Regions from separate parts of the Halobacillus litoralis genome, predicted to be linked through region 1. Evidence: predicted binding sites of a transcription regulator. Region 1 holds the regulator's gene; the other holds the start of a gene.

Evidence for each region. The regulator NrdR, encoded in region 1, represses ribonucleotide reductase genes. The targets are predictions, from matches to a motif close to AACACNATATATNGTGTT.
Region 2: a site for NrdR is predicted at 4,870-4,887, ahead of LC065_RS11885 (vitamin B12-dependent ribonucleotide reductase). Genes of this name have one in related genera too.

Annotation. Positions count from the first base shown of each region.
Region 1 is NZ_CP129016.1:2,092,841-2,107,946, forward strand. Features, by position in the region: gene hflC (protease modulator HflC) at 1-603, shown strand, start outside; gene polA (DNA polymerase I) at 789-3,428, shown strand; gene mutM (DNA-formamidopyrimidine glycosylase) at 3,444-4,283, shown strand; gene LC065_RS10505 (manganese efflux pump) at 4,331-4,894, shown strand; gene coaE (dephospho-CoA kinase) at 4,946-5,545, shown strand; gene LC065_RS10515 (glyceraldehyde-3-phosphate dehydrogenase) at 5,677-6,711, shown strand; gene speD (adenosylmethionine decarboxylase) at 6,957-7,334, shown strand; gene LC065_RS10525 (cytosolic protein) at 7,606-7,980, shown strand; gene nrdR (transcriptional regulator NrdR) at 8,019-8,483, shown strand; gene LC065_RS10535 (replication initiation and membrane attachment family protein) at 8,619-9,977, shown strand; gene dnaI (primosomal protein DnaI) at 9,992-10,924, shown strand; gene ytxC (sporulation protein YtxC) at 11,104-11,922, shown strand; gene thrS (threonine--tRNA ligase) at 12,251-14,197, shown strand; ribosomal protein L20 leader region at 14,873-14,996, shown strand; gene infC (translation initiation factor IF-3) at 15,079-15,106, shown strand, end outside.
Region 2 is NZ_CP129016.1:2,342,983-2,358,088, reverse strand. Features, by position in the region: gene LC065_RS11900 (SA1362 family protein) at 1-294, shown strand, start outside; gene LC065_RS11895 (patatin-like phospholipase family protein) at 325-1,212, opposite strand; gene mntR (transcriptional regulator MntR) at 1,514-1,945, opposite strand; gene LC065_RS11885 (vitamin B12-dependent ribonucleotide reductase) at 2,189-4,762, opposite strand; gene LC065_RS11880 (rhodanese-like domain-containing protein) at 5,134-5,514, shown strand; gene gcvPB (aminomethyl-transferring glycine dehydrogenase subunit GcvPB) at 5,709-7,172, opposite strand; partial or broken gene gcvPA (aminomethyl-transferring glycine dehydrogenase subunit GcvPA) at 7,165-8,515, opposite strand; gene gcvT (glycine cleavage system aminomethyltransferase GcvT) at 8,534-9,634, opposite strand; glycine riboswitch at 9,702-9,793, opposite strand; glycine riboswitch at 9,797-9,886, opposite strand; gene LC065_RS11860 (DEAD/DEAH box helicase) at 10,075-11,718, shown strand; gene LC065_RS11855 (YqhG family protein) at 11,715-12,545, shown strand; gene LC065_RS11850 (YqzE family protein) at 12,683-12,865, opposite strand; gene LC065_RS11845 (shikimate kinase) at 12,916-13,398, opposite strand; gene comGA (competence type IV pilus ATPase ComGA) at 13,493-14,503, shown strand; gene LC065_RS11835 (type II secretion system F family protein) at 14,457-15,106, shown strand, end outside.

The DNA of each region.
Region 1 (15,106 bases):
TGGAGCATCACTGACCCCGAAAATATGATTGCTAATGCCCGGACTGAGATGAATGCAGAAGCGAGAATGGGAGAGTTTATTTTCTCCATTGTCCGATCTGAATTAGGGAAGATGAATTTTTCTGAGATAATTAATGAGGAAGAGAGTTCCAGAGGCGTATTGAATGAAGAAATTACGGCCAAGGTTAACGAATATCTGCAAAGAGACAATTATGGCATCGTTGTAGATGACGTACGAATAAAGCGGTCTGACCTGCCGGAGGCAAATGAGGAAGCTGTTTTCAATCAAATGATTACAGACCGTGAAAAAATAGCTCAACAGTACTTGTCAGAAGGAGAAGCGGATAAGAGTAGAATTCATGCAGAAGTTGACCGGGAAGTACAGGAAATGTTGTCTACAGCTCGGGCAAATGCTGAAAAAATAAGAGCAGAAGGCGAAAAGGAAGCTGCTCAGATATACAACAATGCCTTTTCTCAAGATCCGGAGTTCTACCAACTTTATCGAACCCTGGAATCTTATAAGAAGACGATTGATGGGGAGACGACCATTATTCTTCCTCAGGATTCTCCTTATGCTGAATTACTTTTAGGTTATTTTGAATAAACGATCAGGCGCGCCTTTTTCCTCTCTACTGCAAACGTGGTAGAATGATGAAAAAGGCGTTTTTACATACCAATGGAACCTCAGAATCCTTTGAAGAAATATACATTGATTCATTAAACCAACGAAGACTAAAAAAAGAAACAGATGGAGATCATCGAGTATCTTCTATAACGAGGAGTGAGCCAATGGCTGAGAAAGTGGTATTAATTGATGGGAACAGTATTGCGTACCGGGCATTTTTTGCATTGCCTTTGTTGAACAATGATAAAGGGGTCTACACGAACGCCGTGTATGGGTTTACAACTATGTTGTTGAAAATTCTTGAAGAAGATCAACCGGATCATCTGCTCGTTGCTTTTGATGCTGGTAAAACAACATTCCGTCATAAAACTTATGAGGATTATAAGGGTGGCCGGCAGAAAACTCCTTCTGAACTATCTGAACAGTTCCCTGTCCTTAAGGAGCTCCTGGATGCATTTGAAGTCAATTATTATCAGCTTGAGAATTATGAAGCGGACGATATCATAGGAACTCTTGCGACACAGGCGGGGGATAAGGGTCTTGAAGTCAAAGTGATTTCAGGGGACAAGGACCTCCTTCAACTTGTGAATGAGAAAATCACCGTGAGCCTGACGAAAAAAGGGATTACTAATGTGGATACATACACCCCTTCCTTCCTTATGGAGAAGATGGAAGTCCGGCCGGATCAGATTATTGACCTGAAGGCGCTCATGGGAGATAGTTCTGATAATATTCCTGGTGTCCCCGGGGTTGGTGAGAAAACGGCGGTCAAACTTTTGAAGCAATTTGATACGCTAGAAAACCTTTATGATAACTTAAGTGATGTGAGTGGGAAGAAGTTGAAAGAAAAACTGGAAACAAATAAGGAAGAGGCGTTGATGAGTCAGCAGCTGGTTACCATCGAGCGTGAAGCGCCGATCGAAATCAACATCTCTGATATTGGTTATCCTGGTTATCAATCTCAAAAAGTGAGTGAGTTTTTTAAAGAGCTTGGATTCCAATCGCTGCTTTCCCGTGTCCAAGAAGGCGGTGCAGAATCTGAAGAAGCCAATGAACTCCCGGAGATTGATGTAGAAGTGGTACAGGAAATAACAGCAGATCTTTTTACAGGGAAAGAGTCGGTGGTTGTCGAAATGCTTTACGACAATTACCATACGGCGCCAGTGGAAGGAATCGCTATTGTAAATGACCAACGAAAATTCGTCCTCACCATGGAAGAGGCTAAAAATTCGGATGCGTTTCAAACGTGGGCGGAAAGTGAAGAAAATGAAAAATGGGTCTTCGATGCGAAAAGGACGTGTGTGGCTCTTTTGCGTCATGGGATTGAGATGAAGGGAATCACATTCGATTTATTGCTTGCTTCTTATTTGATTAACCCTGCTGAGAATAACCATGATATTCCTGCGATTGGCCATCGTTTAGGTGAAACAGCCGTCAAGTACGATGAAGAAGTGTATGGAAAAGGCGCTAAAATGAAACGTCCAGATGATGATCAGGAGTTCTATGAGCATATCGGAAGAAAAGCATCTCTTCTTTACAACATGAAAGAGGATATGGAAAAGAAATTGAAAGAAAATGAACAATATCAGTTATTCAGAGAACTTGAAATGCCGTTAGCGCTTATTCTTGGTCGAATGGAGCACCGTGGTGTGTGTGTAGACGTCGAGAGGTTGGAAAATATGGGGGAGGAACTGGAAGAACGGTTGAATAAGGTTGAACAGGAAATTTACGAACTTGCAGGAGAGAACTTCAACCTCAATTCCCCTAAGCAACTAGGACCGATTTTATTTGAGAAGCTGGAGCTTCCGGTTATCAAAAAAACGAAGACCGGTTATTCCACTTCTGCGGATGTTTTAGAGCAATTGGAAGATCAACATGAGATCATCCCTAAAATCCTTCTTAACCGTCAGCTCAGGAAGCTGAAGTCGACATATATCGAAGGTCTTCTTAAGGTCGTTCATGAAGAGACAGGGAAAATTCATACACGCTTTAACCAAGCTCTTACACAAACCGGGCGACTAAGTTCCACGGATCCTAACTTACAGAACATCCCGATCCGCCTTGAAGAAGGGCGTAAAATAAGGCAGGCCTTTATCCCATCTCAAAAAGGGTGGGTCATGTTTGCCAGTGACTATTCTCAAATTGAACTTCGTGTCCTCGCCCATATTGCCCAGGATCAAAAGCTTATGCAGGCATTCAAAGAAGGCGCAGATATTCACACCCAAACAGCAAGTGAAGTTTTCGGTGTATCCAGAGACGACGTTACAAGTGAAATGAGAAGACAGGCGAAAGCAGTAAACTTCGGGATCGTTTACGGAATCAGTGATTATGGCCTGTCACAAAGCCTTGGTATTACTCGGAAAGAAGCACAAGCTTTCATTGATAAATATTTTGAGAGCTATCCTAGAGTCAAGTCTTATATGGATGAGACCGTGAGGGAAGCGAAAGAGACAGGATATGTATCAACATTTATGAACCGTAGAAGATACCTGCCTGACATTAAGAGCCGGAATTTTAATAAACGCAGCTTTGCCGAACGAACGGCGATGAACACACCGATTCAGGGAAGTGCAGCCGATATTATTAAAAAAGCGATGATTGACCTTGAAGAAAAACTTCAAGAAGAGAACATGCAAGCCAAAGTCCTCCTTCAAGTGCATGACGAATTGATCATTGAAGCACCGAAAGAAGAAGTGAAACAACTAGAAGAGATTGTATCATCTGTCATGGAAAATACCGTTGATTTAGATGTTCCTCTAAAAGTCGATTCTTCTTATGGGGACACTTGGTATGATGCAAAGTAAGAGGAGAATGAAACGATGCCAGAGTTACCTGAAGTAGAAACAGTCAGAAAAACATTGAAACATCTCGCTTTAGGAAAAGAGGTTGAAAAGGTATCCGTGTTTTGGGGGAATATCATTAAACAACCTCAAGATCCAAAAGAGTTTGAGCAGTTATTGGTGGGGCAGACCATTCAAGATATCGATCGTAAAGGAAAGTTTTTAATCTTCCATATGGATGACATTGCACTCGTTTCCCATTTGCGCATGGAGGGGAAGTTTGGTGTTTACGATGGTTCGATCGAAAAGCCGAAGCATACCCACGTGATCTTCCATTTTACTGATGGAACAGAACTTCGATATAACGATGTGCGGAAATTTGGGACGATGCACGCTTTTCCAAAAGGAATGGAGCTTAAAAATAAACCGCTTATTCAATTAGGGCCTGATCCGTTCAATGAAGCTTTCACCGTGGATTATTTTTATGGGAGGCTTAAGAAAACATCTAGAAACATGAAAGCGGTCCTGCTTGACCAATCGATTGTAGCTGGACTAGGGAATATTTATGTAGACGAAGCCCTCTTCAGGGCAGGCATTCATCCTGAGCAAATCGCCAATACTCTGACAAAAATTGAGGTTGAAAAGATTCGTGAAGCTAGTATTTCCGTTATCCTTGAGGCTATTGAACAGGGCGGAACGACCATTCGCTCTTACTTGAACAGTCAGGGAGAAATCGGGATGTTTCAGCAGAAGCTCCGTGTTTATGGAAAGCAGGATTCGGAGTGTGTCGAATGTGGCACGCCGATTACAAAGTTGAAGGTCAGCGGAAGAGGGACTCACATCTGTCCTAATTGTCAACCTTTACACACTACTAGGTAAAACCCCATATACTATCCCACAGCTTAAGATATGAAGGTGTGGGATGCATGGGGATTGGGATGTTCATTTTTTTGTTCGTTACAGCAGTAAGCATCGATAGCTTTGGAATCGGCTGCGTTTTGGGTTTGAAAAAGGTCGGCCTTACTTTAAGAGGCGTCTTTTTAATTGCGAGTGTCTCCGGTTGTATGTTTCTTTTGTCTTCTTATTTTGGACATTTGCTGGCAGCGGTGGTGGCAGCAGAAGACGCCGAACGTGTGGGGGCACTTGCGTTAATCGGAATCGGGATCTACTTCTTATGGCAATTTTTTAAGAAAGAGAAGGATAGTGAAGAAAAGAAAGAGCCTTGGCTTAATCCGGCCAAAGTACTGAACGACCCCTTAGCTGCGGATGTAGACCACTCCGGTGGGATCCAAGGGAAAGAAGTATGGCTGCTTGGAGCAGCACTATCCCTTGATACCATTGGAGCTGGAATCAGCGGAGCGCTTATTGGAATTCCTATCTTTTTTACAGCGGTCATGATTACCGTAGCGACTTTCTGCATGCTTGGGTGTGGAATTTTGAGTGGCTCAAAGCTTAGTGATAAAGCGGAAAGCTTGTCCATTTTACCTTGAGTGTTACTTATCATCATCGGGCTGATCAAGTTGTCTTAAGGAGGTGACAGGATGACTTTAGTCATCGGATTAACAGGAAGTATTGCGAGTGGTAAAAGTACCGTAGCAGAGATGTTCAAAAACATGGATATTCCTGTTATTGATGCTGATCAAATATCAAGGGATGTCGTCCAACCTGGAGAACCTGCCTATCAAGAAATTGTTAAAACCTTTGGAGAACAGGTGCTTGAAGAAGGCGGGGGGCTGGATCGGAAAAAACTCGGCAAGATTGTCTTTAGCGATGAAATGAAGCGGAAGCAGCTAAATGGAATTGTTCACCCTAAAGTAAGGGAGGAGATGATCAGGCGGCGCGAGCAGTATAAGCAGCAACAATATCAAGCAGTCGTCCTGGATATTCCATTGTTGTTTGAAAGCAACTTAACCGATTACGTAGAAAAAATTCTCGTTGTATATGTCGATGAAAGAACGCAATTAGAGCGCTTGATGGAAAGGGATCAGTCTGGGCGAGAGGAAGCTGAAGAGCGGATTCACGCACAGATCCCTGTGAAAAAGAAAGCAGAAATGGCGGATGCGGTCATTGATAATACCGGAACAATTGAACAAAGTTCACAGCAATTAAGAGACATACTGCAAGGTTGGGACATCGTATAATAACACGTCTGGGCAGACGTGTTATTTTTTGTGGAAAGTTTTCGTTCTGTATGTAAAACCGCTTACAATATGTTATACTAATCTAGGAATTACAGAGTAAAAGTATATCATATATAGGGGGCTGGAACAGCATGGGGAAAACAAAGATTGCTATTAACGGGTTGGGAAGAATTGGTCGCATGGTATTTAGAAAGGCTGTGGCGGATGAATCTATGGAGTTGGTTGCCGTTAATGCAAGTTATCCAGCTGAAACAATTGCTCACATGATTAAATACGACAGTGTGCATGGTCGTTTTCAAGGAGAGGTCAATGTCGTAGATGGGGATTTAGTCGTTAATCGGAAAAAAGTGAAATTGTGCTCAACAAGAAACCCATTGGAACTTCCATGGGACGAACTGGATATTGATATTGTAATTGAAGCAACGGGCAAGTTTAAAACAAAAGAAGAAGCAGGTCTTCATTTAGAGTCTGGAGCTAAAAAAGTCATTATTACAGCGCCTGGAAAACAAGTAGATGCGACGATTGTGATGGGTGTTAATGAGGAGACATATATGCCGGGCAGTCATGATGTCATTTCCAATGCTTCCTGTACAACCAATTGTCTTGCCCCTGTAGTGAAAGTGTTGGAAGATGAATTTGGCATCGAGAATGGTTTGATGACAACAGTCCATGCCTTCACCAATGATCAGAAGAATTTAGATAATCCACATAAAGATTTACGAAGAGCCCGCGGGTGTACTCAATCCATCATCCCGACATCCACAGGTGCAGCCAAAGCCTTAGGAGAAGTGATTCCGAGTCTTCAAGGAAAGTTGAATGGCATGGCATTACGCGTACCGACGCCCAATGTATCTCTTGTTGATCTTGTCGTCGATTTAAAAAGGGAAGTTACGGCAGACGAAGTAAATGAAACATTTGAGAGAATGGCTAAGGGTGGAATGAAAGGGATATTGGAATACAATGAAGAGCCACTCGTTTCCATCGATTACACGACTTCTTCATCCTCAGCCATCATAGATGGTTTATCTACACAAGTTATCGATGACCGTAAAGTAAAAGTACTGGCCTGGTATGATAATGAGTGGGGATATTCCTGCCGTGTGGTAGATCTTGCGAAGTATGTCGGTAATATGATGAAAGAAGAGAAAGAGGCACGTGTTTCATAAATGATCGGAACCCTATTGAATCTAAGTCCCCTTGGGAGCGGTGAGGACGGTTGTACAAAAGCCAGTAAAATATTTCTTGCAAATTAAGGGTAAACCATATATACTTTCTCTTGAACTTCTGAATTTCATATAAATTCATGTCTACTCAAAGGGTTAGGACCTCTCAGGACTAACTTTCCCCCGTGGTAGTTCATGGCTGTTATTTCAGAGGTATTGAAGTGAATGTACAAAGGGGGATCCTTAATATGGATACAATGGGAAGACACGTAATTTCTGAATTATGGAATTGTAATGAAGAAAAATTGAACGATATGTCGTATATAGAACAAGTCTTTGTAGATGCTGCTCTTAAAGCTGGTGCAGAAGTGCGGGAAGTCGCGTTTCACAAATTCGCCCCTCACGGCGTCAGTGGAGTAGTCATCATTTCTGAATCACACTTGACGATTCATAGTTTTCCAGAGCATGGATATGCAAGTATTGATGTTTACACATGCGGAGACCGCATTGACCCTAATGTTGCCGCTCAGTACATCGTCGATGCACTAGAAGCGGGTAAGAATGAAACGGTAGAAGTACCAAGAGGAATGGGACCTGTAGAAGTACAGCAGTCTCGTGCTCTATAATGCGAAAAGAAGCCACGCAGGAATCCTGCGTGGCTTCTTTTTGCATTAATCTATATAGTTATTTGCTCTGTGCTATTCGGTAGTATTTCCTTGAGAACATCTGTGAGATGTTAGATGGAGTATAGGGGCTTAAGGGAAGGGCTAGTCTAGTTCTGACACAAACACTACAAACTGTAAAAGAACCTTAGGTTTCAATAATCATTTCTTATTTTCATAAGTCATGTTAAAATAAAGGGAGATTATGTCGAATGGAATTGAAGGGGTTAGGTAAGTGAAAGCATTTATTTCCAGGTATTTCAGCAACCATTCCGAGACGAGTGAAGAGCATAAGGATTCAGCGCTTGTCACACACTATTATAAAGCCAAGCATGATGATCTTTTCCGTGCTGTTGAAGGGTTGTTTTCGTCGCCTTCAGAAATTGTAGCAAGTTCTAAAGAACGTGGAGAACTGACCGTGAAATATAAAGGGAACAGACGCGCGTTTATAGTGGCCACGATCATAATGGTACGCCCATTTCGAACGGCCGTTGACTTTTCTGTCACCACGGACTCAGGAGGTCCTGTTGATTTTGGACACAGCCGAAATCTCATCGTTCAGCTTTATAAAAAATTGGACAGTCAGTTCACAACGGTGGATCCTTCCTGAGTGCTGCCGAAAAGAAGATGATGTGGAGTTGATCATACGTGAAGTGCCCGAATTGCCACTATAAAAGTACAAAAGTCCTTGATTCCAGGCCGATAGAAGAAGGACAGGCGATCAGACGACGCAGAGAGTGTGAACAATGCCAATTCAGGTTCACAACTTTCGAACGGATTGAAGAAGTTCCACTGATTGTCGTGAAAAAAGAAGGCACAAGAGAAGAGTTCAGTCGTGAAAAATTGATGCGTGGACTGATTCGAGCTTGTGAAAAGAGACCGGTGGCCGTGGAGGAACTGGAAAGAGTAACAATGGATGTCGAGAAGGAATTAAGAAATCGTGGCGTTTCTGAAGTCATGAGTGAAGATATTGGTGAAATGGTGATGGAGCGTCTGTCTAACATTGATGAAGTTGCTTATGTTCGTTTTGCTTCCGTATATCGACAGTTCAAGGACATCAACGTTTTCATCGACGAATTAAAAGAATTAATTAAACATGAAGACAATGAATGAGCCTGTTCCGGCTCATTTTCTTTTTCTAGGATCATAGATTGTGGAAGCCATTTGTTGTTTTAGGTTTGAAATGAATTTTAGCTTCCTGTTTGAAATAGAATGAACAAGCTTTAACGATTGAAGGAGGTGGAGGCGGTGAGTTACTCTATTGGCAAACTACTCCCCGTGGACGGATTTAAGATTATACGGAATGGAGAGCTGCCTCGAAGTTTTCATCGTTCCTTATCACATTTATATCAGCCGATTGTAGGAAGGTTGGCGGTTTCGCTATATCACGTCCTGATATCGGAATCGGACATGATTGAAGGGGGGCAGGTACAGTCTCATCATACATTGATGTCTTACCTTTCTGCTCCTTTGGATAAAATTTATGAGGCTAGGGGGAAATTGGAGGCCATCGGACTACTACGAACGTTCCGCTCCATGGATGAGGATCAACAGGCGGTGTATCTGTACTCCGTACACCCTCCTTTTTCTCCTGAGGAGTTTTTTCTTGATGATATGCTCTCTTTGCTTTTGCATCATGAGTTGGGGAAGGAAAAGTATGATCGCTTAAAGAGCCGTTTATTGAATACTGGACAAACGCTTGAGGGTTTCACTGAAGTAACCGCCACTTTTGATGAAGTCTTCCATAATAAAATGATTGAAACTGTCCAAAGAGAAACGGAGACCATTGCGAAGCAGCAAAATTATCAACAAGAATCCAGAGGACCCGTTGCATCCATGAATCGAGTGGATTTCGATTGGCTGAACCATGCATTAAAGAAGCGCATGTATCCATCAGAACAAATATTGACTGGTCGCAACAAAAAATTGATTGTCCAACTGGCGACGTTGTATGACCTTTCAAACACGGAGTTGGAAAAAGCGGTCACCTGGGCTATTGATGAAAACCATTATTTAGTGGAAGAAGAGTTGAAGGCGGCCTGTCATGATTTTATGAAAGAACAAAAAAATAACAGTCAGCGGGATTCAGCTCTAGACCGCAGAGAGAAAATGAAAGTGGAAAACAAGTCAGCCAATGGTACGAAAGAGGACCAGTTTATACAAATGCTAGAGGAAATCTCTCCTAGGGAATTGCTTGAGGATGTATCCAATGGTAACCGTGCTTCTGAACAAGACCTAAAAATGATCCGTGACGTGATGACAGAACAAGGAATTGAACCAGGTGTTATGAATGTGCTTGTCCATTACGTATTATTAAAAACAGATATGAAATTGTCGAAACCTTATCTTGAGAAAATCGCCAGTCACTGGGCGAGGAAAAATGTAACGACCGTGAGACAGGCGATGAATCTGGCTAAGGCGGAGCATCAGAAATATCAGCAATGGGGGAAACAGAAGTCCCAAAAGCGTAAAAACCAAAAAGAAGAAGTCATCCCAGCCTGGTTTAAACAGCAGGACGTGCCCCAGCATGAGGAAAAGGAAGCGGTACAAGTTAATACGGATGACATAGCAGCAAGGATTAAGAAGCTGACGAACAAAGGTAATTAAAAGGGGGGATACCAATGGAACCTATCCAACAATCTTTAAAAAAATGGATGCGTAACAATGAGCAGTTTCAAAAACGAATGAACCATATGAAATCGGAAGTTATGCAATCCTCAGAAGTGAAAAAGTTGATGCAGGAGCATGTAGAATTAACGGAAGAAGCCATTGAGAAACAGTTGATTAAACTGTACGAATACCGGACTCAATCAAAAAATTGTGAGAAATGTCCAACACGGGAAGAATGTATCAACATCCTTCCAGGTTATGTTCCAAGAGTAGAAGTGGAAGGTTCTGATGTGAAGTTGATTTATGATAAATGTCGCCGTCAACGGAAACATGAACAACAGGAAGAGCAAAAGTCCTTAGTGAGAAGTCTCCATATGCCACGTGAAATTCTTGAGGCTTCATTAGAACGGATGGATCTTCAAGACCCGGATAGGGGAGCTGCTGTGGAGCGAACCGTCCACTACATTGAAGGTCTTAATGATGAATTGCCAAGTAAGGGACTTTACTTTCATGGACCATTTGGTGTGGGGAAAACTTATTTCATGGGAGCTATTGCCAATGAACTAAGCTCTAAAAATATTCCTTCCATGGTCATCTACATGCCGGAATTTGTAAGAGAAATTAAAGCATCCATCAAAGACGATTCCATGAATGAGAAGATTGAGGCATTCAAAGAAATTCCTGTACTCATGCTCGATGATATCGGGGCGGAATCTCAATCTGCGTGGTTTAGAGATGAAGTCCTCGGAAGTATCCTGCACTACCGAATGATGGAAAGACTTCCGGTTTTCTTCACATCTAACTACAATTTAAATGAGTTGGAGAAAGTTTTGATGACGAGTAACCGTGGAGATGTAGAACAAGTAAAAGCAAAAAGAATTACAGAGAGAATCCGCCAACTGAGTGAAGGAGTCCACGTGAATGGGCGGAATAGGCGAGGATAACGATTATAAAAAGGAAGTCAATAGCATGATTCCTCCCCTTGTCACATAAATATAACAGGGAATAGCCAACTTTATGTCATAGGTGCGTCATCTTTTAATGGTTGATTTCCAGAGGCTTGTCCTTGAGGTCGTCCATTGAACATAGAAGTTGAATGAAGTCGGGACGAGGGGGAATTTTGGTGTTTTGCATTCATTTTTCTAATCGTACGGAAGCGATCCTATTCTATAATGCGATTGTCTCAGAACAAAAACTTTGGATTTTCAAGGAACACAAAGACGGGTTTGATGTGAAGTTGATGAATGCTTCATTGAATGGAGCGGCTTATGTGCAGGCGATCCGCGCCTTTTTACAAGTTATTCGGAAAAGGAAAATGCTCGGATGGATGGAAGGGGTATTAAAATATCGGTACTACTACGAGGATCCACAAGAAGTTCAACGAATGCTTGAAATTGGACAGGACTTTGAAGATAAACCACCCGCAGGACTCCACCTGCCACCGATTTACCACTACTTACGAGCTTTTATCCAGGACTATTTGATTGCCAGAAGTTTTGTGGAGTTTGATGAACTCAGTGCTGCTTGTTTGCAGTCCGTCCATGACTCGCTGATTGAATATACCGGTAAAATCATTGACGAATATAAACAAGAAGAGTCTTATCAACTGATGGTGGATTCATGGCGTTATCGCGTCCATCATAAGGACACAGGCGTGCAACTGCTTCATTTGCTTGATGATGGTCGCTTGACCTACTACCATGATGAAGGGAATCCGATCAGTGAATCCGAAACAAAACTGTACATGAAGCAATATCCCGATGAAAGCATTGCTCATCTGCCGATTGAATGGCCGGTCACCCCGGCTCTTGCCCATGCCCCTGATGAGCTGATTATCTATTCAGATGAAACGGATCATTCAAATTTAGAGTTATTGATGAATATTTTTGAAGAAAAAGCTTCTTGGAGACCAAAATCACAATTTCCTTTTAAAATGGGTTGATTTCCTTTTCCTAAATGGATATAATAACGTACATATCTAAATAACGGCTTGGAAAAGGACACGAACATAAAGTGGCGCAAGACCAGAGAGAGGGGCCATCGGCTGGAAGCTCCTCGTTGACGGCTTTATTGTTTACCACCTTGGAGCTCTGTCTGTGAACAAACGATTAGTAATGGACAGCGTCTGATCCGCGTTAAGGAGAATGAAGCCGCATTGTATAACTTTGCGGGAATTTGGGTGGAACCACGAGTGATAACGCTCGTCCCTTAGCATATAAGCTGAGGGACGGGCGTTTTTTATATTTATTTAAGATAAAGGAGTGTTAAACATGTCGAATGCGATTCAAATCAAATTTCCAGACGGTAACATGAAGGAGTTTGAGAGAGGGACGACAGGCGAAGAAATCGCACAATCGATCTCCCCTGGCTTAAAAAAGCAAGCCTTGGCGATCAAATTAGACGGCGAACCTTATGATTTAAGAAGGCCGATTGAAGAAGATGGTGCCATTGAAATCTTGACATATAAAAACCCTGAAGGTTTGGAAGTGGTGCGCCACTCCTCTGCTCACTTGATGGCACAGGCAATTAAACGTCTATATGGCAACGTGAAACTTGGTGTCGGTCCAGTGATCGAAAACGGATTTTATTATGATATAGACATGGAAGAATCTCTTACACCAGAGGATCTTCCGAAGATTGAGAAAGAAATGCAGCGCATCGTCGATGAGAATTTAGAAATTGAACGCATCGAACTTTCCCGTGAAGAAGCGATTGAAAAGTATAAAGAGATCGGTGATGATTTGAAACTTGAGCTGATTGAAGCGATCCCTGAAGGAGAGCAAGTGACCATTTATCAGCAAGGAGAGTTCTTCGATCTTTGTCGTGGGATTCATGTTCCGCAGACAAGTAAAATCAAAGTCTTCAAGCTATTGAGCATTTCTGGTGCATACTGGCGTGGAGACAGTGATAATCAGATGCTGCAACGTATTTATGGTACAGCTTTTGAAAAGAAAGCTCATCTGGATGAGTACCTGCAAATGCTTGAAGAAGCAAAAGAAAGAGATCATCGTAAATTAGGAAAAGAACTCGACATTTTCACAGTCAATCAAAAGGTTGGTCAAGGATTGCCGATGTGGCTTCCAAAAGGAGCGACAATCCGTCGTACAATCGAACGGTACATTGTAGATACAGAGGAACGTCTTGGATATGACCACGTGTACACACCTGTTCTTGGAAGTGTAGATTTGTATAAAACAAGTGGACACTGGGATCATTATCAAGATGACATGTTCCCGACAATGGAAATGGACAACGAAGATCTCGTCCTTCGTCCAATGAACTGCCCACACCATATGATGATTTACAAAAATCAATTGCACAGCTACCGTAATCTTCCTGTGCGTATCGCTGAGCTCGGCATGATGCACCGTTACGAAATGTCCGGCGCACTAGCAGGATTGCAGCGTGTACGCGCGATGACATTGAATGACGCACACATCTTCGCTCGTCCGGATCAATTGAAGGATGAATTCAAACGTGTCGTTCGACTTGTTCAGGAAGTGTATCGTGATTTTGGTATCAATGATTACTACTTCCGTCTTTCCTACAGAGATCCAGAGGACAAAGAAAAGTATGTCGACAATGACGCGATGTGGGATAAAGCCCAGGCGATGTTGAAAGAAACAATGGAAGATATGGAGCTTGAGTATGTGGAAGCTGAAGGGGAAGCGGCCTTCTATGGTCCAAAACTCGATGTTCAAGTGAAGACAGCTCTTGGAAAAGATGAAACATTGTCTACTGTTCAGCTTGACTTCCATCTGCCGGAGCGCTTTGATCTGACATACGTTGGAGAAGATGGAGAAGATCACCGCCCGGTTGTTATTCACCGTGGAGTCGTATCAACAATGGAACGCTTTGTTGCTTTCCTTATTGAAGAATATAAAGGTGTATTCCCGACTTGGCTCGCTCCTGTCCAGGCGAAAATCATCCCTGTCTCCGCAGATGTGCATCTTGATTATGCGAAGAAACTTGAAGATGAGTTGCGTGAAGCTGGTGTGCGTGTGGAAGTTGATGAGCGTAATGAGAAAATCGGTTACAAGATCCGTGAAGCTCAAATGCAAAAAATTCCTTTCCAGCTTGTGGTTGGTGACAAAGAAATCGAAGACAATGCCGTCAACGTCCGTCGTTACGGAGAACAAGATTCCGCAACTAAACCGCTGGATACATTCAAACAGGAAATCCGCAACGAAATTGACCAAAAACTTCTACGCAAGTAAAAGAATAAAACCCGAAAGCCTCTCAAAAGGCTTTCGGGTTTTTGTTTTTTATACCCATTTCGCTATATGGCAGGATTGTAGAAGGCTCAGTTTCGAGATGTTTATTGAGTGGTTGGGGCTACAGGAAATGACTCGCTTTCCGCGGGAGCGCCATTTCCCTCCGTCCCTTTACGAAGGAAGATTCTCGAAACCACTTCTGAAAAAATCAGCTTGTATGATCGAATAAAGAGGGTAATATTAATTCTATCCAGTGGGCATTCAGAAAGTAAAAGCTTGATACAAAGCGTTTTATACCTACTCAAGAGGGGAGAGTGGTAGACACTCCATCTCAGTATAGGGGTTCGTTTCTCCCTTACATGGAATGGGGTGGTTGTGAAGCTGCGAGACTCCCGTGGGAGAAAGGAGATAGGCGAGATCCCACAGGAAAGCGAGTTGCTTCTCAGCCACCCCTAACGCTCAATCAGGCAACGAACCCCGGAAACATCTCGAAACTGAGTCTTCCACAATAGGGAGCTTTAGTGGAAGAAGGTGGATTGTGGGTGCTGGCTAAAAAAGGCTTGATTTTTGTGGGGGCATGCCTTATCCTAGTTAAAGTAGTCATGTCGGCGGAGTTTAGTTGTTGACATGCATCATAAGGCATGCTATTATAATTTAGGTAACTGAATGAACGGATCTAGAGACAAGTAGGAGCACCCGCTTCTCACCTGATCGACGCATAGCGCAGTTGGCAGGTCACTTATTCCTTTGATTATTAGGAGTCGTGTGGGTGCAGTATGTGTACCGACACTTTTTTTATTTGCATCAGGAAATCTTGTCGATGACAGATCTCATATAAGTTTTCTAAAATTTGTTGGAGGTGGCTCGATATTAGCAAGGATAACATGAACGTTAATGAAAAAATCCGTGCCC
Region 2 (15,106 bases), 250 kb from region 1:
ATCGGAATCGCCGCTCTCATTTATGGAGCCATCTACTTCTTCTTCCTCCGCAAACGCGGCTTTGGAGGAGCGGCAGGTGGAAACCGAAATGAAATGAAAAAATATAAGCAAGCGGTCAAGCAATCTAAACAAAAATACAAGCAACCAACCCCCGCAATTAAGAAAAGCCCTGTAGCCAAAGCACAGACCAAGGCCTCTTCATTAGGTCGAAAAAACCGCAAACGTATGAACGGTCCACAGCTTCGTGTTATTGAAGGCAATAAAAGCAAAGGAAAAAATCGAGCCACCTTCTGATGGCTCGATTTTTCATTTCATATTTTAGTATTATCGGCTCCACCTTTTTAAAAATTTCCCCGCATGTTCTCGACCTAATTCCATCAATGTTTCTTTTTCTTCTTTGCTCATATCAAAATCCGTCGTTTCCACTCCACTGACCGGAATGAAGATAATATCCTTACTTAGAGCCTTGGAAATGTACCTTGCATCATGAGCCTGCTGCATCGTTTTAAAAAGGGCGTGGAACATTTGAATCGCATTTTTAATTTTCTGTTCGGGTAGTTTATCTGGTTCATCACTTAACTTCATTCCAATGATAGGTCTAGTACGGCATCCGTCCTGTTTTTCCCAAATCCACAGAGGAAAGTTACTCAACACTCCTCCATCTACAATAATGGATCTTCCGCGTTTCCCATGTATTTTAACGGGAATGAAAAAGTAGGGGAGTCCCGAGCTCATCCTTACTGCTTTTGCTACAGAAAAGGTAGCCGGATCAATGCCGTAAACTTTCTTCAAATCATCAGGTATGACAACGATTCTCCCCTGTGTTAGATCAGAACATATCACCTTTAAAGACCCAGGCGGTAAGTCGGCAAACGTACGAACACCTTTTTCACCAAGCCACTCTTCAAGAACATTTTCCAACTGATTCCCTTTATAAAGCCCCATCCGGTAATACAAAAGAAGCCATTTCATAAATGGAAACAGGCGATCTGTCAATGGAACGTCTACTAGACTAAGAAACGAAAGATTATTGAGTCTTTCCTTCAGTTCTTTAGCCGTGTAGCCGGCAGCTGTCAAACTCGCTAAAATGGCACCAGCGGATGTTCCGGCCATTCGTTTGAATGTGTATCCTTGCTCTTCCAGTTCTTCAAGTGCCCCAATGAAAGCAAGGGCCTTCACACCGCCACCGGAAAAAACTCCGTCCACTTTCATCCTGCTTCACCCCACTTTACTTCATTATAAACACGCGTTTGGCAAATTAGAACGAAAGCAGCCGAATTGAAATGTAAGGTTATTCATACTGCTAAATCATGTCTTTCGCTGACACTTAGTAGCTTCCTTACCTTAGCTAATTAGGGGCTGGACCTTCTGGTGAGAAAAGATTGGTGAAAAGGATCAGACGACCCTGCAGATCCCAAAACATATCCAATATATCTTTAAGAGAGCTGCCCCTGTCGTTTAGGAGCACAAGTTTATCAGCAAATAAAAGACGCATGGGATCCCATGCGTCTACTTACTCATCATTCTGTTCTTCATTCTTTTTCTGGACTTCTCTCAAAGAATCCACTCGCTCCGGGTTCTCATCAAAATATTGAACGAGATCTCCTATACGGTCGATGGAATTCCAACTCATGTGGTGCTCAATACCCTCAACATCATCATAGATGTTCTCCTGATCGACACCGATAATCTCTAAGAACTGCTCCAAAAGTTCATGACGATATACAAGCCGTTTCCCAACTTTCTTTCCTTTTGGTGTTAGGATCAACCCGCGATATTTTTCATAGTTCAAGTATTGGTCTCGGTCAAGTTTTTGAACCATCTTCGTCACGGATGACGGATGCACCTGCAGATTTTCAGCAATATCAGAAACACGTGCATACCCTTTATCTTCAATCAATATATATATTTGTTCAATATAATCTTCCATGCTAGGTGTCGGCATGTTGAACCCCCAATACCCTGTCTTATGTACACGCCATACATAATATGACGGACGGTTTTTATAGCATATGTTTGCACAATAAAATGATACACCAGATTCCTACCAGTGACAAGCGAGGGCTGTACTTCTGAATTTTTGTGCATTTGAATTCGGGAAGCTCTAAAACCAAGATGGTTAGAGCAAGAATGTAATAAATCGCAATAAAAAATGAACCGGTCGTTAAAAACGACCGGTTATTTTTCTTTACAATCCACACTTCAGTTGGGCATTACAATTTGTGCAAGTATTACAACCACCGATATCTTCAACCGTACCTTGGCGGCAGACTGGACAAGTATCTCCTACTTCAGATCCAATCGTAACGTTAGTCTTGTCGAGTTCATGAATGGTATCCATAAGAACAACATGGGGTTTTTTGTCTTCAGATTCAAACAGTTCCGTCTGTTCTCCCTCGAAGTCATTTTCTTCTGCTTTCAAAGATAGTACTTGACTATCTCGACTTCCATCAACATACACCGTACCGCCTTTGGCACCTCCACGGTATAGTCGTTGGTACACTCGTTCCACTTCTTCAACTGTGTATCCTTTCGGAGCATTGACTGTCTTGGATATACTGCTATCCACCCAGCGCTGTATAATACACTGTGTATCCGCGTGTGCCTCCGGTGTCATAGTCATTGCGGTGATGAACCAATCCGGCAGCTCATTTGGATCTTGTTCCGGATGAGCATCCAAATATTCCTGAAGAATATCTGCTTTAACCTCGATAAATTTACCTAATCGACCGCTTCTATAATAGGAGAATGAAAAGTAAGGCTCAAGACCCGTACTTACGCCTACCATTGTACCTGTACTTCCTGTAGGTGCAACAGTTAAGAGATGGGAGTTTCTAATACCATAAGTCAATACATCCTGGCGTATATCTTCCGGCATTTCCTTCATATAACCGGTTTGAATAAAACGTTCTCGCAGCTCTTTCGTCTCTGCATCCGTTTTTCCTGTTAAGAATGGGAAGCTTCCTTTTTCTTTCGCAAGTTCAACGGACTCACGGTATGCCGTAGTTGCGATAGCTTCAAAAATTTCATCGACCAGTTGATTCCCTTCTTCTGATCCATATGTTGTTTCACAATAAATCAACAAGTCATGCAGTCCCATGACACCAAGTCCAATTCTTCGTTCTCCAAGGGCCTGTACTTTATTTTCCTCTAAGAAATATGGAGTTGCATCAATTACATTGTCCTGCAAACGCACACCACGGCGTACCGTTTTCTTAAGCTTTTCAAAGTCGACCTGCTTACGATCTTTATCTGCAAGATTTGCCAAATTAACAGCAGCCAAATTACAAACAGAATAAGGGGCAAGCGGCTGTTCCCCACAAGGGTTCGTAGCAACGACCTTCTGTCCATAGGCTGTTGCATTTGTCTTCTCATTGGCATTATCAATAAAGAATATCCCCGGCTCAGCCGAATACGTAGCACAAATATTGATGAGGTTCCATAGTTCGCTAGCTTTCACAGTACGATACGTGCGTACACCAAATCCGCGAGCTTCCCATTCACGAACATCTCCACTTTGATGCCATTCTTCATTGTATCTTTCCATTTCTTCCGCTGAGTAATTTTCTACATCCGGGAAACGCAGCTCATAATCAGCATCATTTTCCACTGCTTCCATGAATTCATTGGTGATACAAACTGAAATGTTGGCACCTGTCAGGAATTCAGAATTATGAACGGTATAGTTTCCACCCAAGTGCAGCTTTTCTTCCGCTTCTTGAATGCTTTGGTCCGTAAACCCTCCTTGTCCCTGAATGTGCTTATAATTGACAACACTCTGGTACAAGTCTTTCTCCGTTTCCGTGAGAGGGGTAAACTTCAATTTATCTTTAGCCAACTGCTTGATCGTTTCATCTTCGGTATTCTCAATGAGGAATCGAAGAATTCTCGTATTTTGCATTTTAGAGATAATAAACTCCAAGATGTCGGGGTGCCAGTCGGATAACATGATCATTTGCGCCCCTCGTCTCGAACCGCCTTGTTCCACAAGATGTGTAAGCTTCGCGATATCATCGAGCCTGGAAACCGAACCTGAAGATTTACCATTCACTCCTCGAGCCAGCGTATTACGTGGGCGTAACGTCGATCCGTTTGTTCCAACTCCACCTCCACGGGACATGATTTCCATCACCTGCTTACGATGGTCCGATATACCCTCGCGGGAGTCTTGAATGTATGGCATGACATAACAATTAAAATACGTAACGTCGGTTTGTGAACCTGCGCCATACAATACACGTCCAGCTGGAATGAAATTCAACTCCGATAACTCTTCATAAAAGTCATGGAAGCTCTGCTGTTTCTTTTCTGTGTCTGTTTCTACTTCTGAGAGACCTGACGCATTTCGAAGTGCAATCTGCTCATAATAGACTTCCAGAGGTTTATCAATGGTATCAAGGTTGCGCTTGATCAATCCCGTTCTTCGTTCCTCTTCATGTTCAAGAACATTTAAGAATTCATTCTCCACTTTCACAATGGCTTGATGGGACTGCCAGTCAATGGAATGAATAAATCCAAATCCTCGAGCAGGAAACTTAGGGTCGTCCTTAACTGTAAGAACAACGAAATCTCCCTCTGCAAGAGTCAACTTTTCTGTATCTTTAAACGCATACCTGTCTAGCATCACAAGTCTTGATACACCTTTGTGCGTAATTGTCATGGATTCAGTAATCTCATGGACCTGTGGAAATTGCCTTATATCCGCATTGAGGCGGTCCACGTCAATTTTCGTGTGTACATCTGTGGAGGTGGTCGTCTGCATTTTGCATCTCTCCCTTTAAACTAAAAACTAAGTAATTTTCATTTGATATAAGTAACATACCACATCTACAAAAAGATAATCAATATATTGTGTTGTGATAATTTTCAGTCACCATATATTGTGCTGTTGAACGAATATGTAGAAACTTGTCAATCGAAAAATCTTGAGATATTAAACGGATATACCAGAGATTGAAAGAAAAACCTGCTCCCTATTGTTTGTATCAGCTTTTTCATCATTTGCATCCAAACACCTTCTACAATCCTCGACAAAATAACAATTCCCCGCAAGTTTCGGAAAAATTTTTTTGAAATACTCATCATTCCCTCCTATAATAGATAGAGGAATAGAGAAATGAGGGGGATGGAAAGATGGATTTATGGATCTTAATCGCAGCGATCCTAGTGGTTATCGCTTTCGGTTTGTATAGATTCTTCAAAGCAAGAAAAATCATGACCACATTACCGGAAGACAAGTTCCGCGAGGGCTACAGAAAAGCCCAGTTAATTGACGTTCGTGAACCGAAGGAATTTGATGGCGGTCACATCTTAGGGGCAAGAAATATTCCATTGTCTCAAATGAAGAACCGCCTTATTGAAATCCGCAAAGACAAACCTGTTTATCTATACTGCCAAAGCGGCGCCCGGTCCGCGCGTGCCGCAATGATGCTCCACAAACAAGGATATGAAGACCTCAATATGCTTGAAGGTGGCTTCAAAAAGTGGAATGGTAAGGTCAAAACGAAAAAATAATCAACCCTCCCGGTTCCCCTAAGAACCGGGATTTTATTTTCTTCCCATTAAACTATCGCTCCCGCGGAAAGCGAGCTATTCCCCGTAGCCCCAACCACTCAATAAAAGTCTGGAAACTGGCTATTCAAGTATCCTGCCATATTGTTTAAGAGATAAAACCCGGCGTCCATATCTAGACGGACGCCGGGTTTTTGTTATTGCTCTTTTTGGTATCTTAAAACAGGTTTACGCGCTGCCTGAGTTTCATCCATACGGCTCACAATCGTTGTATGAGGAGCCTCCTGTACTTTTTCAGGATCATTTTCCGCTTCGTGTGCGATTTGAATCATACGGTCAATGAAATCGTCCAGGGTTTCTTTTGATTCCGTTTCCGTGGGTTCGATCATGAGTGCCTCTTCCACATTGATCGGAAAGTAGATCGTTGGCGGGTGATAGCCGAAGTCTAGGAGACGCTTCGCCATATCCAATGTGCGGACCCCAAGTTTTTTCTGCCGCTTCCCTGACAAAATGAATTCGTGTTTACAATGACGGTCGAATGGAAGATCGAATTCCTCTTGAAGACGTCGCATCATGTAATTTGCATTGATGACGGCGTACTCACTCACTTTTTTCAGCCCTTCTGGTCCCATCGTACGGATATACGTATAGGCACGTACATTGATTCCGAAGTTCCCATAATACGGTTTCACTCTCCCGATGGATTTAGGACGATCATAGTCAAACACATATAGATCATTTTTCTTCGTCAAAATCGGTGCTGGTAGGTATTCAGCAAATTCTGCCGTTACTCCTACTGGACCTGACCCCGGACCTCCGCCACCATGAGGACCTGTGAATGTTTTATGAAGGTTCAAGTGAACGACATCAAAACCCATGTCTCCTGGGCGCGCATAGCCAAGAATGGCGTTAAGGTTCGCTCCATCATAATAGAGCTTACCGCCAGCTTCATGCACGATGGCTGCCATTTCTTCGATATCCTCTTCAAACAAACCGAGGGTATTCGGGTTGGTGAGCATTAACGCTGCCGTTTGATCATTTACGACACGCTTCAAGTCTTCCAAGTCCACAAGACCTCGCTCATCTGACTTGACCGTAACCGCTTCAAAACCTGCGACTGTTGCTGAGGCAGGGTTCGTACCATGAGCCGAGTCTGGAACAATCACTTTCGTACGGTTCGTTTCTCCTTTTGCTTCGTGATAAGCACGGATCATCATTAATCCCGTCCATTCCCCGTGTGCGCCTGCAGCTGGCTGTAAAGTAACGGTATCCATTCCAGTGATCGCAGCCAGGGATTCTTGCAAATCATACATTAGATGTAGAGCTCCCTGTACACTTTCCACCGGTTGGTAAGGGTGGATATGACTGAAACCAGTCAGCCGAGCTACATCTTCATTCATTTTCGGGTTGTATTTCATCGTACAAGATCCAAGAGGGTAAAACCCTGAGTCAACCCCGTGGTTTCTTTTAGAAAGAGCGGTGTAGTGACGCATAATCTGCAGTTCACTCACCTCCGGAAGGTCCGGTTCACTTTTTCTAACATAGGCTTCTCCGATTACATCATCAACATTCGTTTCCGGCACATCAAACTCTGGCAAACTATAGCCGGTACGACTTTCTTGGCTCAATTCAAATATCAATGGAAAGTCCTGATTAGACATGAAGATCCCCCACTTCCTTGACAAACGTATCAATTTCTTCTTTTGTCCGGATTTCTGTTACGGCTACTAGCATACAGTTCTTCAGTTTTTCGTCTGCCTCACCCAGGTCATATCCTCCAATGATACCGCGATCAAGCAGCTTGTGGTTGAACTCTTTTACGTCTCTGTCTAATTTGACTACAATTTCGTTGAAAAATGCTCCATCAAAAACAACCTCTATACCTTTTTCCTGGAGTTGTTTCTTCATATAGGCTGCTTTTTGAATGTTCATCCAGGACATCTTTTTCAGTCCCTGTTTACCAAGGGAAGACATCGCTACGGATGAAGCGAGAGCATTCAAAGCCTGATTGGAACAAATGTTTGAAGTGGCTTTATCACGACGGATGTGCTGCTCTCTCGCCTGCAAAGTCAACACGAAACCACGACGACCTTCCTCATCCACCGTCTGTCCAACGAGTCTCCCTGGTACTTTTCTCATCAATTTCTTCGTCGTCGCAAAATATCCACAGTGCGGGCCGCCATATTGTGCTGGTATTCCGAACACTTGAGCATCTCCGACAACGATATCAGCTCCAAATTCGCCTGGAGGCGTTAAGTATCCTAGAGCGAGGGGGGTTGCTTGATGTAATCATCATCGCTTTTTTCTGTGTATCTACAATAGATCTAACCTGGTCCAGCGGTTCGATTTGACCGAAGAAGTTCGGATACTGAATAACAACACTTGCCGTGTCTTCATCTATTTCTCTTTCTAACTGCTCAAGGTCTGTTCTACCGTCCTTGTGATCAATCTCCACCACTTCAACGCCTGGTCCTTTAACATAAGAATGGATAACAGCTAAGGACTCAGGATGAATGGCTTTCGACACGAGTACTTTCTTTTTCTTCGTTTGTCCTGCAGACAAGTTGACCGCTTCAGCTAGAGCTGTTCCACCATCGTACATCGAGGAGTTCGCCACATCCATCCCTGTCAATTCACAAATCATCGTTTGAAATTCAAAGATTGCCTGCAGCTCTCCTTGAGAGATTTCAGGTTGATAAGGAGTATAGGCTGTGTAGAACTCTGATCTTGAAATCACATGATCTACAATAGAAGGAATGTAATGATCATAGACACCTGCACCAAGAAAAGAGATATGAGACTTCAAATTGACGTTCTTCCCTGCAAGTTCCGTCAATTCTTTCATGAGTTGGAATTCATTTTTAGGTTCTTTAATTTCCAGCTCGCCTTTAAAACGAATATTTTCCGGTATATCTGAGAAAAGTTCGTCGGAATGTTCGACACCGATTACATCCAGCATTTCTTTTTTATCTGTTTCTGTCATGGGCAAATAACGAAACTCCATGCTTCCATCCCCCTCGGTTTATCTTTTATAAAAAGGTGTTTTTACGACTTTCGCTTTTAATTTCCGTTTACGGACTTGTACCGTTACTTCTGTCCCTTCGGCCGTATATTCGCTGTTGAGAAGTGCCAAACCGACGTTTTTCCCAAGGGTCGGTGACTGGGTCCCTGTCGTAACAAAACCGATAACTTCTTCTCCATCCAGAACGTCGTAATGGGTACGCGGAATCCCCTTGTCGATCATCTCAATTCCGACAAGCTTTCGACCAGGTCCCTCTTCCTTTTGCCTCTTCAAAACTTCTTTACCAATGAAGTCTGCTTCTTTATTCACTTTCACAGCAAAGTTCAATCCAGCTTCAATGGGAGTAATCTCTTTACTAAGCTCTTGGCCATACAACGCAAGGTTCGCTTCAAATCGAAGTGTGTCACGTGCTCCCAGTCCAACTGGCTTCAACCCAAACGGTTCACCAGCCTCAAGGATGGCTTGCCACAGCTGGGCACCCGAATCTGCATGCAGATAAATTTCAAACCCGTCTTCACCCGTATATCCTGTGCGGGACACAAGAGCCTCTCCATCGACGCCCTTCAATGTCACACCTTGTTCAAAACGGAAAAACTTGATGTTGGAGAGTTCCGTGTCCGTAATGGTTTGAAGCGCTTCTTCCGCTTTCGGTCCCTGGACCGCGAGCTGTACATATTCATCAGAGACGTCTTCCACGATTACATCGCCTTCTTGATGTTCTTTCAACCACTCATAGTCCTTATGACGGTTCGCTGCATTGACGACAAGGAGATATTTATCTTGATCAAGATGGTAGACGATCAAGTCATCAACCGTTCCTCCGTCTTCATAGCACATAATCGTGTATTGGGCTTTCCCTGGCTCAAGCTTAGACACGTCGTTGGTGAGCATTTTTTGCAGGAAAGGAAGACTATCCGGTCCTTCTACCATCACTTCTGCCATATGAGAGACATCGAACAATCCTGCTGCTGTTCGTGTGGCCTGGTGCTCCTCTTTGATACTAGAGAACTGTACGGGTAAATCCCACCCACCAAAATCGATGGTTTTCGCTCCTAGTTTCTTGTATTCAGCGTATAACGGTGTTCGTTTCAAATCTGCCATTAGAACCACTCCTTGTCACTGATTTCGCCCATAAAAAAAAAAGAGACTTCACCGCTTGCACGGGAGTCTCTGTCCGTTTCACCAGAAAGTTTCACAACAGGAAGACCTGATGCTTGCTTCTTGGGTGGTTTGCACACAAAATGCAAACACTCTCCAGAGTTGCGTCCTATAGAGGTCTTTTTGCCTGAGAGATTCACAAATGAATGCTTGCTCCTTCGGCGCCACGGTCGTGGTCTCTCCCTCTACAGTCATTCGCTTTCGTATTTTTCTAGATTTTACCGGGCATACTATTGTGTAACGTTCACACAATGTTGTGTAACGTTCACACAATGTTGTGTATATTTTCAGCATCATTATATCACGCGTCTTTCACAAAAGACATGATAATTCTACAATAATTCGCAATCTTTTATCATTCCTATTGATGGAGGGCTACTAATATGATCGAAATACATCCAGACCAGTCATTTATTGGATTATTGAGCGAGAACCTTGAACATCCCGATAAACTTACAACATGGGATGGTTTTAAGCTCGCTTATCAAGCTGCTCAATTTAAAACCGTACCAAGATTCGACGGCCTCCTTGCTCTTGAACACCTTCCCCATGTAGATTTTATGGAACACCAGATTGAAGCAGCAGAAACAGCCGTTCATCAGATGAATGGACGGGCCATTCTAGCTGATGAAGTCGGGCTTGGAAAGACATTAGAAGCAGGACTGATATTAAAAGAGTATATGATCAGGGGAAGAGCTAAAAAAATCCTTATTTTGACTCCGGCTTCACTTGTAAACCAGTGGATCCAGGAGTTAAATGAAAAGTTTTATATTCAGGCTGCATCCCCCCGGAAAAAACACGCCTCCTGGAATGAATGGGATGTGACCGTAACTTCCATAGATATGGCTAAACGTGATAAACACAGAGAAGTCATCTTGGATATCGACTATGACCTCATCATTATTGACGAAGCACATAAGCTAAAGAACCACCAAACAAAAAATTATCAGTTCGTACAATCTTTGAAAAAAACTTATTGTCTATTATTAACAGCCACACCCATTCAAAACAAACTGAGTGATTTGTTTAATTTAGTTTCCATTCTTAAACCCGGTTATCTTGGAAACCTGACTGATTTCAAGAAAAAGTATAAAGAAAACGCGGATGATGAGGATAATATCCAACACATTCATTCCCTCGTCGGACACTTAATGATCCGGAATCGGAGAAAAGATACCGGACTCGATTCATCCAAGCGTAAAGTCGTCAATGAGAGGCTCTCGTTCTCTGAGGAAGAAATGAACATGTACAGAAAACTAGAAGCTCTGAAAGCGAATCACCCCTCCTTTACTTGGCTGACACTAGCAAAAGAACTATGTTCGTCTAGAGAAGCTTGTTACATGTCCCTGAACCAATTGAAGAAAAAAGCTCCTGAAGAAAAAGCAGGCGTATATGATGAGTACATTGAAGCGATTGGTCAGGTTCCTCATCATGTGAAAGCTAAACGGATGACGGAACTCATTGAAAATACAGGCGAAAAATTCATTGTATTTACTGAATACCGTGCCACCCAATTTTATTTGCAGTGGTATCTCCAGCAGAATGGAATCACCTCCGTTCCATTCAGTGGAAAATTCAATAAGAGCAAGCGGGATTGGATGAAACAATTGTTCAAGACCAAAGCCCAGGTAATGGTGGCAACAGAAGCTGGCGGAGAAGGAATCAACCTCCAGTTTTGTCATCACATGATTAACTACGATCTTCCTTGGAATCCAATGCGTCTCGAACAGAGGATCGGGCGAATCCACCGCTTCGGACAGGAGCACGACGTTAAAATCTTTAACTTTGCAATCAAAGATACGATCGAAGATCACATCATGAAAATGCTGTATGAGAAAATCGAAATGTTCAAAAATGCGGTCGGTGATCTGGATCATATTCTTGAACAAATTCCTAGTGGCTCGTTCGAACATCAAATCCAGTCCATTCTCAAACAGTCGGAAAGTCAAGGTGAGGTCGACATCAAACTCAACAACTTGGTCAGTTATGTCGAGCATACGGTGAATGAAAGGAGAGAATCGAGTTGAATGCACCAAACCCATACAAATCATTCGTCAAGCAGTTCTTTTCATCACAGGGCTGTACAATTATAAATGATGCCCCCTCCCAATTCACAGTACAGCTTACAAATGAGATGGATGAGGAAATCATGAATCGACCTTTCTACTGGCATTACATGAAGAAAATGAATCGAGAAGGCGTTCCTATGAAGCTGACCTTCAGCGATACAGATCAGAAACAGACGGGCGGCATTTATCTTCATGCAGGAACCCCTAAACTTCACCGCTTGTACAATACAGCCATTTCTAAAGCACGGACAGCTAGACTTTATGAAGTGGTCCATCAGACGACCGGACAAAACAGGGCCATGAGTCCATGGCTGGTTGTTAACGGGCTTTTGCACTTTCGTGGAAAGCACACTAGGGATGAAGCCGTTTCCATAGGAATCAACTTGATTCATGGAACGATGATGCTTGGAATGATGGACAAAATGATGGATATGAATTTTGAAACAACCGTTTCGGATTATACATTTCCGATGAGGCCGGTCATTTCTTTATCTCATGCTTATAAACGCATGGAACGACATATTGAAACGTATGTAGGATCGCTCGATCATCAATGGGCGAAGGATTCTTTGCATCATCTTGAAAAAGAAACTCAATTGCTTGAATCCTTTTATGAGTCTGAAGACATCGATTTGGATTCTTTCACAAAAGAACGGGAGCAACTCGACAATCGATACAAGCCATATATAGAAATGGAAGTCATCAACGGGGGACTGTTTTATATTTCACAGGAAACCAGTAAGACTTGGATGCAAAACGAAGCTGGAGACATTCCAAGAGTTTAGAATTAACAGGTACAGACAGCTGATGACAGCCTAGCACGGGAACATGCCGCGAATAACTCTGCCATGTACCTGCGTGAATGCAAAGTTTAAAAAGACGAAAAAAGCCGCTGAGAGTTTCAGCGGCTTTTCTTACTTTTTCAATGATTGTTGATTCGTTTCCTTTTGAACATTTTCAAAGCTAAAGGAAGCAATCCGAACCAGTAAAAGGAAGATTTTTTGGAGGGCTTGGATTCTTTTCGTTGCTGCTTCTCATCCTTAGACATGTGCATATACTTGACAACTTCTTCTGTCAAAAACTTTACATAATCATTCTGATTCATGAGAACCCCTCTTTTTTTCCATTGTTACCTTTAGTATGCTCCAAACCCTGCTATTTTAGACGTGCCACCACTTCTTCGGTGATTTCTTCAGGGGTTTTCTGATCCACGTTAATAACAACATCTGCCGCTTGTTCATATAAATTCAGACGTTCATCAAACCGTTTTTTCTTTTCGGAGTCATCTCCTTTCCATAATGGGCGGTCAGTATCACCTGTCAACCTCTCCACAATCGTTTCCCATTCTGCTTTTAAGTACACAACGGTCCCCTCTTGCATGAGCGTTCGATTTTCTTCCCGGAGGATGACTCCTCCCCCTGTAGATACGACAACTTCTTCCTTTAAGTTGCTCAAGAATTCTGTTTCCTTATTTCGGAAGTAATTCTCTCCTTTTAAAGCAAACATATCCCGGATCTTCATTCCTTCCGCTTCTTCTATGGCCTCATCCATTTCTATGTATGGATATTTCATTTTTTCACTTACCATTTTTGCTATTGTAGATTTGCCACTTCCCATGAACCCTGTTAAAAATATCACTCAATATTCCCCCTTTAAAAAATCGTTGCAGGAATGACGCTCTTTATGTCGAATATTATAAAAGGCCAAATAATACGAAAGAGGTGGTAAATGATTGAAATCCATCGCTCAATATGCCCACGAGCTAATCGTTTCTGCTATCCAGCAAACCGCTACAGACATCCACTTTTCCCCTTTTGAAGAAACAGCCTCCATTCATTTCCGCATTCATGGCAAAAGGATTTTCCACTCGACAGCTCCACTCCCTTTGTACAAGAAACTACTTTCCTACTTCAAGTTCACTTCAGGAATGGATATAGGAGAACACAAACGTCCTCAGAACGGTACGATTCAACACCGCTCCAATCAGAACACATTCGACTTACGTCTATCAACGCTTCCCATAACTGGCACCGAAAGTTTGGCCATCCGAATTCTAAGACCGATGGATCATACCCCGCTTGAGCAACTTTTCCTCTTTCCTTACCAACTAAAAAAAATCCAGCGTTGGATGAATAACCGCAGTGGCATGATCCTCTTCACAGGACCGACGGGAAGCGGGAAAACCACCACCTTATATGCTTTGCTCCAATCCCTTACCTCCACAAGCTCTTTTCAGGCCATCACCCTTGAAGACCCAATTGAAAAGAATTTAAACAACATCATTCAAGTACAAGTGAACGAGCGTGCAGGAGTGACTTATGATACGGGGTTAAAAGCAGCCTTAAGACATGATCCAGACCTCTTAATGGTCGGAGAAATTCGTGACAAGTCAACCGCACAGTTCGCATTTCGCGCTGCTTTAAGCGGACACCTAGTCATTAGCACCATCCATGCCCGAGATGCACACGGCACCATACATCGGCTTAGAGAAATGAGTATCAAACAAACGGATATCGACCAAACCATGATTGCCATCGCCTCTCAACAACTCGTATCTCTTGAAGGAGCCAAGCATTTACCTAAAAGAGCGGCAATTCTTGAACTATTGGAAGGACCTCAATTAAAAAAAGCGATTGAAGGGCAGGCCAAACACCATCAGAACTTTCAATCGTTCAGACACTTAAGGAGGAAAGCCTATGCACTTGGTTTCGTTGCAAAAACCGAAGTGGACTCGTTTTCGTGACCCGCCTTTGCCTGTCAGTCAACAGATCCTGTTTTTCAAAAGGTGCAGTCATATTCTAGACAAAGGCTATCCCCTTCTCGACGCTTTGCAAATGACTAGCTGGGATACAAAACTGAAATCCACTTGTGATACCTTGACACGACACCTTAGCGCTGGCGATCCCATCCATGAAGCTTTTAAGAAAGCCCGCTTCTCCCTTTCCGTTACCAACTTCCTTTACTTCAGTCAGGTTCACCATAACTTGTCCAGAAGTTTTATGCAGTGTAAGGACATGTTGCAATTGAAAAAGGATTACAAAGAGAAATTCGTAAAAGTTATCCGGTACCCCGTATTTTTATTTGTTTTCCTTATTATTGCTTGCACAATCTTACAAAGAACAGTGATCCCGAATTTTTTACATCTATTTGAAGGTGAGAAAGATGGAACTTTTCGGCTGATGGTCATCATTATGCATGTCATGAATGGAACGGGCATCCTCATCCTTCTGACTGCTTTTCTCATTTTGACCATTATAATTATCTTACCGCGGATGTCATTAAAAAAAAAGCTGTCGTTATATGAAAAAGTCTCTCTCTTAAAGCTATACCATTCCTACTCCGTCTC